3 regions of the Bradyrhizobium sp. 170 genome follow, and region 3 is predicted to be linked to each of the others. Evidence: riboswitches for the same ligand, from Rfam matches in the RefSeq annotation. Region 3 holds a riboswitch; each other region holds the start of a gene.
What was found. A riboswitch is a leader RNA that binds a small molecule or an ion and turns the genes downstream of it on or off. The one in region 3 is predicted to bind cobalamin.
Positions count from the first base shown of each region.

Region 1: another riboswitch for cobalamin. It lies ahead of IVB05_RS02245 (TonB-dependent receptor); the one in region 3 lies ahead of metE (5-methyltetrahydropteroyltriglutamate--homocysteine S-methyltransferase).
Region 2: another riboswitch for cobalamin. It lies ahead of IVB05_RS04940 (ribonucleoside-diphosphate reductase subunit alpha); the one in region 3 lies ahead of metE (5-methyltetrahydropteroyltriglutamate--homocysteine S-methyltransferase).

Region 1 is NZ_CP064703.1:489,534-493,790, forward strand. Features, by position in the region: gene IVB05_RS02245 (TonB-dependent receptor) at 1-1,823, opposite strand, end outside; cobalamin riboswitch at 1,936-2,135, opposite strand; gene IVB05_RS02250 (iron ABC transporter permease) at 2,282-3,325, shown strand; gene IVB05_RS02255 (ABC transporter ATP-binding protein) at 3,322-4,104, shown strand; gene IVB05_RS02260 (ABC transporter substrate-binding protein) at 4,104-4,257, shown strand, end outside.
Region 2 is NZ_CP064703.1:1,038,343-1,042,599, reverse strand. Features, by position in the region: gene IVB05_RS04940 (ribonucleoside-diphosphate reductase subunit alpha) at 1-1,627, opposite strand, end outside; cobalamin riboswitch at 1,742-1,958, opposite strand; gene IVB05_RS04935 (short-chain fatty acyl-CoA regulator family protein) at 2,095-3,516, opposite strand; gene IVB05_RS04930 (acyl-CoA thioesterase) at 3,652-4,083, shown strand; gene IVB05_RS04925 (MmgE/PrpD family protein) at 4,080-4,257, shown strand, end outside.
Region 3 is NZ_CP064703.1:1,591,126-1,595,382, reverse strand. Features, by position in the region: partial or broken gene metE (5-methyltetrahydropteroyltriglutamate--homocysteine S-methyltransferase) at 266-2,581, opposite strand; cobalamin riboswitch at 2,681-2,881, opposite strand; gene IVB05_RS07670 (hypothetical protein) at 2,971-3,186, opposite strand; gene IVB05_RS07665 (4Fe-4S binding protein) at 3,967-4,170, opposite strand.

The sequences.
Region 1 (4,257 bases), 1.1 Mb from region 3:
GGACCGAGGTTCACGTTGAAGAACAGCGCTGGGATGAAATGGATCTCGTTCTCGAGGTCCATACCGTAGATGCTCGATTGCATCTGGAACGCGCCGGCCTTGACGCGGAAGCCGCCTTCGATGTCGTGCGAGGTCTGGGTTTTCAGCTGAAAGGTCCCTGGAACGAAGAAGGGGCCGCTGGAGACGCGTTCATCGACGGTCGGAGTACGGAACGCGCGCGCGGCGCGGCCAAACACCGAGAATGTGTTGTTGAGCCGGTGCTCGAGCCCGACGTGCAAGGCGTACTGGGTCTCGTTGCTGTCCAGCGGGGAGGCTTGATCGCTGCAATTAAAGAACATGGCGCAACCGGGCGCGTTGGCGTCGAACCGATCCCGGGCGCTCAGGCTGGTGTTTTGAATCCTGGCGCCATAGGAGAAATCGGTCGTCGGCAACAGGCCTACCGTGTGCTGCCAGTAGCCGGCCAGCGTCTGCTGCGACAGGTCGTAGATGTGGGTCGGCGCAAGGCCCTTGAACGCCCCGCGGTCCTGGCGGAACGTCGCATCGTAATAATCGATACCGGTCAGGATCTGTGAGGGCACCCCGAGGATCGAGTTCTTGATGCTCAATCGTGGCGTGATCGACCAGGTCTGCAATGATGCGTCGTTATAGGTGGAGGAGAAGCTCGGAAATGGCGACGCAAACGGTATCGCGCCGAAGAATCCGCTTTGCGTTTTCTTATCTCTGACGCCGCCATCGACGATCAGTTCAGCGCCGTCCCACAGGGTCTTGGTGAATCCGGCGGTCGCGCTGGCGCCCTGCTGGTTGCCGTAATCGAACGGCGTATTTGTGCCCCTGCGATCGGTGACGAGTTGATTTAGCCCGATCGAGGGATCGACGGTGCGTCCGCCCGGAAAACCGAGCTTCTGGTCGTCGCCGGTCACCGTAAGGAAGGCCTTGAGGTCTGGTGTGGTGTAATTGAGATTGCCGACCCCATTGCGCTGATCGAGCGCGTTGTTGACCCTGTAACCGTCAGACTTGATGGCGTTGCCGTAGAATGACGTCGACCATGGTCCCGAATTCAGCGCCGTCGAGACCGAGGCCATACGCTGGTTGAAGGAGCCGACACCGGCCTCCGCGCGCATGGCGACCGGCGGGCCGCTGACGCCGTTCTTCAGGACGATATTGATGACACCGCCGACGGCATTGTCGCCGTAGAGCACCGCGCCGCTGTTGCCGCGCGTGATTTCGATACGCTCGATCGAATCGCGCGGAATGGTCGAGAGATCGACGCCGGCCATGTCGATGTCGTTGAGCCTTCGGCCGTTGATGAGCACCAGGGTATTTGAGGTGGCGAAAGCGCCGAAGCCGCGGAGGTCGACCGACGTCTTGGCGCCGTTGACGCCGCCATAGAGGCTGGTCAGCTGCACGCCAGGCGTTTGCGCGATGATTTCCTGCAACGTTTGGGCCGGCGAATGCGCGATCTCTTCGGCAGTAATAACGGTCGACGCCGTGCCGACGATGCCGGAGAACTGACGGCCGCCGCTGCCGCCCGCGCCTTGCGAAACGCTTTGCGATGCGACGTTCGAGCTGGCCCCTGCCGCGGGCCGCGTGCCGGTCGACGGCGCAGCCGCCGGTACGACGCGTCGCGAGGTTGATGGCTCATCGTAGGTCGGCTTGGCGCGGGTCCGGTTCGGGTCGGTGGGCGAGGTGATCTCGATCGGCGGCAATTGCTCGGATGGCGTCTGCTGTGCCTGCGCGCCGGAAATGCCGAGCGACGCGACAGGTATCAGGAAACTGGAGGCAAGCCAGTAGCGGCGCTGCCGCGTGGCGATGATGGAAGACATGGTTCAGGCCTCGGTATGACGTCAGTGGCACGTCACAGCGAACCAAGTCTCACCATGTGCTTTGAGCAGCTTAGGTGAAGCTAATGCCTGTACTCCCCGACCGACATCTTCGCGTGTGACCACGGCTGACGGCAGGTCTCCTGGCTCGCGGGTCGTCACCCTTCGTCGCCTTCCCAGGACCGAGATTCCCAGTGGCCTATGACGAAGGATTCGCCGCTTACAGTTGCGGGGGCAGCCGCGGAATTGGGGAGTTTCCCCGCACCGCATTCCCTTTTGATCCCCAAAACGGGAACCGTCAGGAACTATGGTAGAAGTTTGTCAAAGTTCGAGTCAATCCGCCTTGGGCGCGCTCGCGATGTCAACTGGACGAGTGCGCTATTTTTGCCGCATGAGCACTGCTGCCCGCTCCTTGCCTGAGCTCCTGTACCGGGGCGGGTAAAACTGCTTTAGGACGATCGATGAGTGTTGAGGCTGTAACCGTGACCAACGAGGATGCCGCGCGCCGGCGGATCGGCGCGACCGCGGCGCTTGCCGTTCTCGTTGTGCTGCTGGTGCTGATCTCGCTCGGCATTGGGCCGGTGCGGCTGTCGCCGCTTGCGGTGGCGGAAGCGCTGTTCGGCGGCGGCAGCGACGTGTCGCAGGTGATCGTGCGCGAAATCCGCCTGCCGCGGACGCTGCTGGCGCTGGCGATCGGCGCCATTCTCGGGCTGTCAGGTGCGTCGCTGCAGGGCCTGTTGCGCAATCCGCTGGCGTCGCCCTCGCTGTTCGGCGCCCCGCAATCGGCAGCGTTCGGCGCCGTGCTGGTGATCGCGCTGGGGCTGGCCGACGTGCGATCCTACGCATTGCCGGTCGCGGCGATCTGTGCGGCGTTCGTTTCGGTGTTCGTGCTGCTCTCGATCGCCGGCCGCAATGCGGGGCTTTTGATCCTCATTCTCTCCGGCTTGGCGATTTCGAGCTTTGCGGGTGCCGCCACCGCGCTGGTAATGAACCTCTCCAGCAACCCTTTCGTGGTGCTGGAGATCGCGTTCTGGCTGCTGGGGTCGCTGGAGGACCGCAGCTTTCAGCACGTTACGCTCGCGCTGCCGTTCATCATTGCCGGTGCGATCATGCTGTTCAGCCAGCGCCATGCGTTTCGCGCGCTGAGCCTGGGCGAGGAAACCGCGCAAAGCCTCGGCGTCGATGTCGGGCGTTTGCGGCTGTTCGTGATTTCGGGCGTCGCACTCGGCGTCGGCGGCGCGGTCGCCGTCACCGGCACCATCGGTTTCATCGGGCTCGTTGCACCACATCTGATGCGGCCGTTGATCGGCTACGACCCGGGGCGACTTTTGGTGCCGAGCGCGCTCGCAGGCTCCGCGCTGCTGCTCGCGGCCGACATCGCGGTGCGCATCATCCCTTCGACCTCCGATATCAAGGTCGGCGTGCTGACCTCGATCATCGGCGTGCCGTTCTTCCTCTATTTGATCATGCGCGAACGCCGCGCGCTCGGCGGAGGCGTCGCATGAGCGAAACGGCACTGCTGACCGCAAAGGGGCTCGGCGTGCGGCTCGCTGGCCGCGTCGTGCTGAAAGATGTTTCGCTGTCGCTGTCGCCGGGCCATCTGGTGGCGCTGGTCGGGCCGAACGGCGCCGGCAAGACCACGCTGCTACGGGCGCTGGCGGGATTGATCCCGTCCGAAGGCGAGATCGAGATCGGCGGCGTCGCATTGGCTTCGCTGCCGCTGCGCGAGCGCGCAAAACGCTTCGGCTATCTGCCGCAGGGGCATGTCGTGCACTGGCCGCTGCCGGCGCGGGATATCGTGGCACTCGGCCGCTATCCACATGGCGCCACCGATCCGGCGCGGCTGTCGCCAAGGGATGCGGAGGCGGTGCTGCGGGCGATGCAGGCGGTCGACGTGATCGAGTTCAGCGATCGCCGCGTCACCGAATTGTCCGGCGGCGAGCGCAGCCGCGTCGCGCTGGCCCGCGCGCTGGCGGTGGAGGCACCGGTCATCCTGGCCGACGAGCCGACTGCCTCGCTTGACCCGCGGCATCAGATCGACGTCATGAAGAATTTGCGCGCGACCGCCGACAAGGGCGTGCTCGTCATTGTCGTGACGCATGATCTGGGATTGGCGGCGCGGTTTGCCGACCATGTGCTGGTGCTGCGTGAAGGCCGCCTGGTGTCGCAGGGCGGGCCGGCGGCGGCGCTGTCCGAGCAGGTGATGGCTGACGTGTTCAGGATCTCGGCCTATCGCGCGGAATTCCAGCGCGAGGCCGTGATCGTGCCCTGGGCGGATATTTGATGCAACGCCGGCTGGCATTTCTGGTCGCGGTGCTTGCACTTGCGTTGCCGGGCAGCACTGCGCTCGCCGCCAATCTGCCGCGCCTGGTGTCGATGAATGTCTGCACCGACCAATTGCTGCTGACGCTGGCCGACCCCGAGCAGATTCTGGGAT
Region 2 (4,257 bases), 550 kb from region 3:
ACACGCGGATCTCGCCGCGCGCCGCCTTTGCCTCATATGCCGCATAGCGCTCGGCGAACGGTTGGCCATAGAGATCGTGCAGGTCGGGCGTCTCATCTGGCGAGAACAGCGTCCATTCGCCGTCGGCCTCGACGCGCTGCATGAACAGGTCGGGCACCCAGTTCGCGGTGTTCATGTCATGGGTGCGGCGGCGGTCGTCGCCGGTGTTCTTGCGCAGGTCCAAAAATTCCTCGATGTCGATATGCCAGGTTTCGAGATAGGCGCAGACCGCACCCTTACGCTTTCCGCCCTGGTTGACCGCGATCGCAGTGTCGTTCGCCACTTTGAGAAACGGCACCACGCCCTGGCTCTCGCCATTGGTACCCTTGATGTGGGCGCCGAGCCCGCGCACGCGGGTCCAGTCGTTGCCGAGTCCGCCGGAATACTTTGCCAACAGCGCGTTGTCCTTGACCGATTTGAAGATGCTATCAAGGTCGTCGGCAACGGTGGTGAGGAAGCACGACGACAATTGCGGCCGCAGCGTTCCCGAATTGAACAAAGTGGGCGTCGAAGCCATGAAGTCGAACGACGACAGCAGATCGTAGAACTCGATGGCGCGCCCCTCGCGGTCGATCTCGCGCAGCGCGAGACCCATGGCGACGCGCATGAAGAACGCCTGCGGCAGTTCGATGCGGTTGCCGCGCTCATGCAGGAAATAGCGGTCGTAGAGCGTCTGCAGCCCCAAAAACTGAAACGCCAGGTCGCGTTCCGGCTTCAGCGCCGCGGCGAGCTTTTTCAGGTCGAACCGCGCCAAATCGGGATCGAGCAGTTCGGCCTTGATGCCGGTCTTGATGTAGGCGGGAAAGTATTCGCCGTAGCGTACCGCCATGTCGGCCTGCGACGCGCTGGTCGGCGCATCAAGCACGAACGACAGAACCTCGGTGCGCAGCTTGTCGAGCAATAGCCGCGCGCTGACATAGGCGTAGTCCGGCTCCTGCTCTACCAGCGTGCGCGCCGCCATCACCGACGCCAGCGCCAGTTCGCCCTCGCCGATGCCGTCGTAGAGATTGCGCTGCGTCTCAGTGAGCACGGCTGCGGCGCTAACGCCGTCGAGACCGGCGCAGGCCTCTTCGATGATCAGCGTCAGGCGCGCGATATCGAGCGGGACCTGCAGGCCGCTCGCCAGCGTGACGCGCAGCGCAGGCTCGCCCGACGGCTGAGCGGCATTGGCGGCTTCCTGTCCGGCGCGTTGTCTAGTTCGCTCCTCGCGATACAGCACATAGGCGCGCGCGACCTTGTGGTGCTCGCTGCGCATCAAGGCCAGCTCGACCTGGTCCTGCACGTCCTCGATATGAAAGGTGCGGCCCTCGCTCATCCGGCGCGACAGCGCGCCGACGACTTCCGAGGTCAGTTGCTCGACGATTTCATGCACGCGGCGGGAGGCGGCCGCGCCATGCCCCTCGACCGCGAGGAACGCCTTGGTCATCGCGACCGAAATCTTGCTGGCGTCGAATTTCGAAACCGTGCCGTTGCGGCGGATCACCTGCATCGGCGGCGCGCTGTCCTGCGAAGCTGACGATTCGGTTCGCAACGCGAGAAAGGGAGCGGCTTTGGCTTCGGGAGAAACGAGTTGAGAAGATTGCGACATCGGCAGACCCCGTAGTGTTGTTGGGGCTGGATGTCTTGGAGCGACGCTGCATTGGATGCCCGGCGCAAAGCACCGGCATGATTCTGCGAGCGACCGCCGGACACCCCGCCCGTGGACGTTTTTCGGTGTCGCGGCAGGTCTCCTGGCTCGCAGGTCGGCGTCGTACCCGGTCTTCCCAATGCGTGGCCGCATCAGTGACGTGAAATCGGGAACAACTCACTGCTTACAGTTGCGGGGGCAGCGTCGGATTCTCGCAAAACACGCGATACACCGACTTCCCTCTTAGCCACCAAATCTTGCGATAGGGCGGGCCGTGACGGCTATATCTGGTATTATTCGGGCCGGAGTGTCAATGGGGCGCTGGAGATCGACGATCAAAAAATTTCCGCAGGGGGATGAAAAGCACGGGAAGCTGATTCTTTCTCCGCTTGAAAAACGTTTTCCCCGCTATTCCAGCCGCGTTCAGCTCATGACGTCGCATAGGGCGCGAAGCGGGACCGCGTTTCGTCGATTCGCAAGGCCCGGCCGACCGGCGGAAATGCGCGCTGCGGACAGTCCGGCCGTTCGCACACCTTGCAGCCCATGCCGATCGGCGTCGCCAGTGACGGATCGATCTTGAGGCCCTGCGAATAGACGATTCGCTCCGCATGGCGAACATCGCATCCGAGGGCGACCGCAAACGTCTTGGCGGGCGCGCCGTAGCCCCCTCGGCCGTGCGACACCGTCCGGGCAACCCAGAGGTAGGTTCGCTCATCGGGCATCCGCGCCAACTGCGTCAGGATACGCCCCGGGTTGGCGAAGGCCTCATAAACGTTCCACAGCGGACAGGTCCCGCCGACCCGCGAAAAATGGAAATCGGTCGCCGATTGGCGCTTCGATATGTTTCCGGCGCGATCGACCCGGATGAAGAAGAACGGCACGCCCCGCGCATTGTGGCGCTGCAGGGTGCTCAGCCGGTGACAGATCGTTTCAAAGCCCACCCCGAACTGGTGACTGAGCAACTCGATGTCGTAACGGCACCGCTCCGCCTCGTTGAGGAAAACGGCGTAAGGCAGGATCAGCGCGCCGGCGAAATAGTTTGCAAGGCCAATGCGGGCGAGGCCGCGTGATTCGTCGCTGGTGAACTTTGCCTTGTCGACGATCGAACATATCGCCTCGTCCAGTTCCAGAATGGCGATCTGCGTCGCGAGCTGAAACGCCTGCTGGCCGGGATCAAGGCTCGGCGACAGCCGCAGCGTCCGCGTGCGGCCATCGAACAGGCGCTGCGTTCCCGATCCCAGCTCGTCGATCGCGTCGATCAGGACAGTCACGCCGTGCCGGCTTTCGAGATACGACACCAGGCTTGGCGTCATCCGCCCGATCGGCAATTCCACGCGGCCGGCGATCGCTTCCGCCGCATCGTCGAGCTCGGCAATGTAGTTGTGATGCAGATAGAAGAAGTCGCGGACTTCCTCGAACGGCGTGGATGGCAGTACCGCCGCCACGGCTTGACGGTCGTCGCCGAGCCGCGCGGAGATTGCCGCATATTGCTCGGCGGCATGGCGGTATTTGCGGTTGAGGTTGACCAGCGCGCGCCCGACCGCGGGCATGTTTTGCGCGAGTTCGCGAAGTTCAGCGATAGCGATCGATTCGCCCAGTGAAGGATCCGCCAGCGCTTCGCGGAGGTCCGAGATCAGGCGCGCCTCATCGCCCTCGGCGAACGACTGCACGTCAAGGCCGAATACCGAATTGAGTGCCAGCAGCACCGGCACGGTGAGCGGCCGCTGATTGTTTTCCAGTTGGTTGAGGTAGCTGAGCGAGATCCCGAGTTTGCCGGCAAGTGCGGCCTGCGTCAGGCGCTGCTCCTCGCGCAGTCTTTTCAACCGCACGCCCATGAAGGTCTTTTTCATCGCATCACCTTCGCAAACTTTGCAAACTAAGCGGCTTTTCTTCGCAAGACTATGCTTTATCAGCCGTTTCGACGGTGCACGTTTGTAGATATTGCGAAGTCGTGAGGAAATAACAAGTCGTCCGGAGCAGGAAAAATGCATTCAGCGGCGTCGCCAAACCTCCATCCCAACGAAACCCGGTTCGTGGAGATGGTGTTTCCGGAGCAGGCCAATCACTACGGCACGCTGTTCGGCGGCCATGCGCTGAGCCTGATGGGCAAGGCGGCATTCGTCACGGCCACGCGGCACGCCCGCCAGAGCGTGGTGATGGCGACTTCGGACAGAATCGAATTTCATGAGCCCGTCCATGTCGGCGAACTCGTCGAACTCGTCGCCCAGGTCGTGCGCGTCGGCCGCAGCTCCATGACGGTCGCCGTCGACATGATCCGCGAAGACCTGATCAGCGGCCGGCGGAAATCCGCGGTGCGTGGAACGTTCGAGATGGTTGCGGTCAACGAATTCGGCCGTCCGGTTCCGATCGCGCAACCAACCATGACCGATCCAATCCAGAAGGAAGCTGCGTCTTGAAACAGCATAGCGTTCGCACGTCCAAATCGGCCGATCATCTCCCGCGCGCGAGCCAACTGGCCTGGAAGATCGCCGAGGTCGCCGCCGACCCGGTCGCGGTCGAGAGCGATGTGGTGGAGATGCTGGGCAACCGCATCATCGACAACGCCGCCGTTGCCGCGGCCTCGGTGGCGC
Region 3 (4,257 bases):
CCACGCGATGGATAAATGAAAAATAGCGCTGTGCTTCGCGTCGAGCGTTAATGACTTCGGAATATGTGACCGGATCGGGCATCGCCGGCACGCTGTCCGCCGTCGGATCGAAAACCGAGCTTGTCGCCGGCTGTATGCGACCGCCTCCGCCGGCGCCGGCCGGCATTCCCAGGCGCTGGGAACTTTGGGAGCTCGCAAGGACATCGTAAGCCCCCAAAGCGCGTGCATCTTATTCACAAACGCGTTGGCGAAACGCTCCGCACCATCATGGCTCAGCCCGCAACTCGCGCGCGGCGGCCACCATATTGATGAGCGCGGGACGCACCTCCTCCCATCTTCGAGTTTTCAGTCCGCAGTCGGGATTGATCCAGAGCTGCCGATCGGAAACTCGCTGCCGCGCCAACACAATCAGCTGCTTGATTTCCGCCGCTGCGGGAATGCGCGGTGAATGAATGTCATAGACGCCGGGCCCGATCTCATTGGGATATTTTGTAGCTCTTGAAGGCCTCGAGCAATTCCATCTTAGAACGCGACGTCTCGATTGAAATGACGTCAGCATCCATTGCTGCGATCGCATCGATGATTTCGTTGAACTCGGAATAACACATGTGGATATGGATCTGAGTTCCGTCGGCGACAGCGGAGGAGCAAACGCGGGAGCTGTCCACTGCCCAATCGAGATAGTTCCTCCACTGCGATTTGCGTAGCGGCAATCCCTCCCGCAACGCAGCCTCGTCGATCTGGATCATGGTCGCTCCAGCCGCCTCAAGGTCGATGACCTCATCTCGGATCGCAAGAGCGATCTGACGGCATGTCTCGCTCCGCGAGATGTCGTCGCGGACAAACGACCAGTTCAGGATCGTCACCGGTCCGGTCAGCATAGCCTTGACGGGTTTCTTGGTCAGAGACTGCGCATAGCGCCACCATTCAACGGTCATCGGCTTCGGCCGGGAAACATCTCCGAACAGGATAGCCGGGCGAACGTACCGCGACCCATAAGACTGAACCCAGCCGTGCTTGGTGAAAGCGAATCCTAACAGCTGCTCGGCAAAGTATTGAACCATGTCATTGCGCTCGAACTCACCGTGTACGAGCACGTCCAGGCCGATATCTTCCTGCCACTGCACGGTACGGGCTGTCTCCGCTTTCAGAAGCTGCTCGTACTGCGCGTCATTCAGCGCTCCCCGCGCATGAGCCGCACGCGCATTCCGAACGTCGACCGTTTGCGGGAAGGATCCGATGGTTGTCGTTGGAAACATGGGCAATGCGACGCGACGCGCTGGACGTCGGCACGCTGGGTGAACGCACTGCGACGGCGACGCATGCTATCGTCGATCACGGCCATTCGTCCGGCGACATTCGCATTGTGGATCTCGGGCGATGTTTCGCGGGTCACGGCTGCGTCCTCCGAAAGCGCAAGTTCATCGGCCACCTCGGCAGCATGGCCGGCCAGCGCTTTGCCCAATATCGAAAGTTCCTTGATCTTCTGAACTGAGAACGCCAGCCACGTCTTCAGATTGGGATCGAGATCGGTCTCTAGCTCAATGTCGATCGGAACATGAAGCAGCGAGCAGGAAGGAGCAATCTGAACACGGTCCCTGCCCAGCTTTTTGACCATAGGGGCAAGTTGGTCGAGCAGCGCCGCAAGATTGGAGCGCCAGACGTTGCGACCATCAACGACGCCTAGCGAGACCACGAGATCTCTGCGGGCTGTGGCGACAATTGCGTCCAACTGGTCGGGTGCCCGAACCAGATCGACATGAAGCCCGGCAACGGGCAAGGCCAAGGCTGTTTCAAGATTGTCGCCGATAGCGCCGAAATAAGTGGCCAGCATGATTTTAAGGGCCGGCACAACCTCTGCGAAATGAGCATAGGCCCGGCGGACAGCCGCCCGCGACGCTTCGTCGACGTCCGTCACTAGGCATGGCTCATCGAGCTGAACCCATTCAGCACCGCGCGAGGCTAGTTCGCGGAGGACATCGACATAGACTGGGAGGAGCCGGTCAAGCAGCGACAGCGGATTGAATGCGGGATCTGCGCTTTTGCCGAGCTTCAGGAAAGTGACTGGGCCAACTAGGACGGGGCGCGTTTGGTAGCCGAGGCTTTTTGCCTCCTCATATTCCTCGATCGGCTTTCGAGAGGAATACTTAAAGATCTGATCCTGGTGAAATTCCGGCACCATGTAGTGGTAGTTGGTATCGAACCACTTCGTCATTTCCTGTGCGGCTACGCCAGGCCCATGCTGAGCGTGACCACCGTCCTGAGCGCCACGCGCCATGGTGACGTAGGTCTTGAGCGACACAGGATCTTCGGTCCAGCCGTAGACGTCGGGAATGGCGCCGACCATTACGCTGGTATCGAGCACATGGTCGTAAAACGAGAAGTCATTCGAAGGAATGACGGTCGCACCGCGGGATTTCTGCCGTGCCCAATTAGCGGCACGAAGTTTACACCCCGCCTCGAGGAGCTCGGCTTCGCTGGAGTTTCCCGCCAAGTAGCTCTCGAGCGCGAATTTGAGTCCGCGTCGTGGGCCGATGCGTGACATCCCCAGTGTGGCAACGGGAAGCGAAAGAATAGACATAGCTCAGACGCCATGATTGGGGCAAAGGCCATGGCGGACGCATGCAGCGAATATCGCGTGAGCGATAGCTGCTTGGCGCACACCGGGACACCCCGCCCGTGGACGATATATTGTCGAGGCAGGTCTCCTGGCTCGCGGGTCGTCGCTGCTGTCCGGCCTTCCCGAAGCCGCATGGCTTCAGTGACTTCGTTGGACAGCGGCTCGCCGCTTACAGTTGCGGGGGCAGCGCCGGTATTGCACCGGCTTCCCTCTTAGCTCCGGATCAAACGAAATCCGGAGACCACGACGGCTGGCATTATGCGCACGAGGATCGATCCGTCAACCTACTGGAGTGTCGCTGCGATATTGCCCAAGCGATTGCGAGCTGTACTAGGTGGGCTACAACGGTCTTACTCCCGGCCTGGTGAAAACGCGTGGATCTGTGGAGGCTCCGCTTGTGAATGCGTCCGCTCAACACCCTGTTCGCGTAGTCGGATGAGCTCCGCGAGCAGAACGAACGCGCCGGGCGCTTCGACATCTGCGTGATCGCGACAAAGCCTGGACTTTTCCGTCAGCAGCTTCTCGAACTCGTCCGTAAGGAAGTTGCGATCATCCTCGGCCGGCATCCGTTTGATCACAGTGCCATGAGGCTCTGAGGAATTGCAAAGGCTGGATTACTCCAGGATCGAACGGATGATCAGGTCGGACTGCCTGTGTTCGGCTGCCCCCGCGACGAGCCGCGAGCTCGATCGCCTCCGTGGCGTTGGTCAAGATGATCTCCTCGGTGCGCCAGGCACTCACGTGCTGAGCGACTTTGGCGCGCGCCTTCGTTGTTTCCGTCGCCGCTTGGGGAGTAGTGCAGCCTGGACCTTGGCCTGCGCGACATCGCAGGAACAGTTCCGGACCTCAGGATGCACGCTGACTTGCGAAACTGGAGTAAGCGGCGAGAGGGCGGGCGGCGGGATCGTGCTATGACTTTACGCTCCATGCACTCGTGCACGGAAGCGGATGCCGAGCTTCTCGTACGTCTTCAGGATCTCCGGACCGATCTCGTCGCGCCAGGAGACCGTCTCTTCGGCTTCGGCCGTGACGTCGCTTTAGATATCCTGCAAATCGATCTTGTGATATTTGACGCCCCGTCCACCTCGCCTTGGCTCGTCAGCCAGCGACGATAAGCCTCGACGCGGCGACTGGAGCATCGAGGCGGCCTCGTCCTTATTCGAGACAAATTTGACGGTGTCCTCTGACAGAGCCCTTCGAGGGCTTCTCGGAGAAGATCAGCGCCTTAAGTCATAACGATGTTGATCGACCTCGATGCGCCCCATGCGGTCGGCGGCCTCCTCAAGCTCGACATCTACTACTTCGTTCGCGAAATCGAGCGGTGAAGCCTTCTGGACGCGGGCTGCTTATGCTGTTTTAGACGGGATACAGGTGTCAGGCACCGGACAGACGACCGCGCATTGCGGCGTGTCGCAATGGCCCGCGCACTCCGTACACTTTTTGGCATCGATAACGTAAATGTCACGCTTGAGGCTGATCGCCGCGTTGGGACACTCGAACTCGCATGCCCCACAAACGGTGCATTGCGAAGCGACGATCTTGTAAGCCATGCCTTCCGACTCCTTAGGCGAGCGATGCCATTGGCGATCCCTTTCAAATGCCGTGCCAAACACAGACGCGCTCAATGATGGGCAATT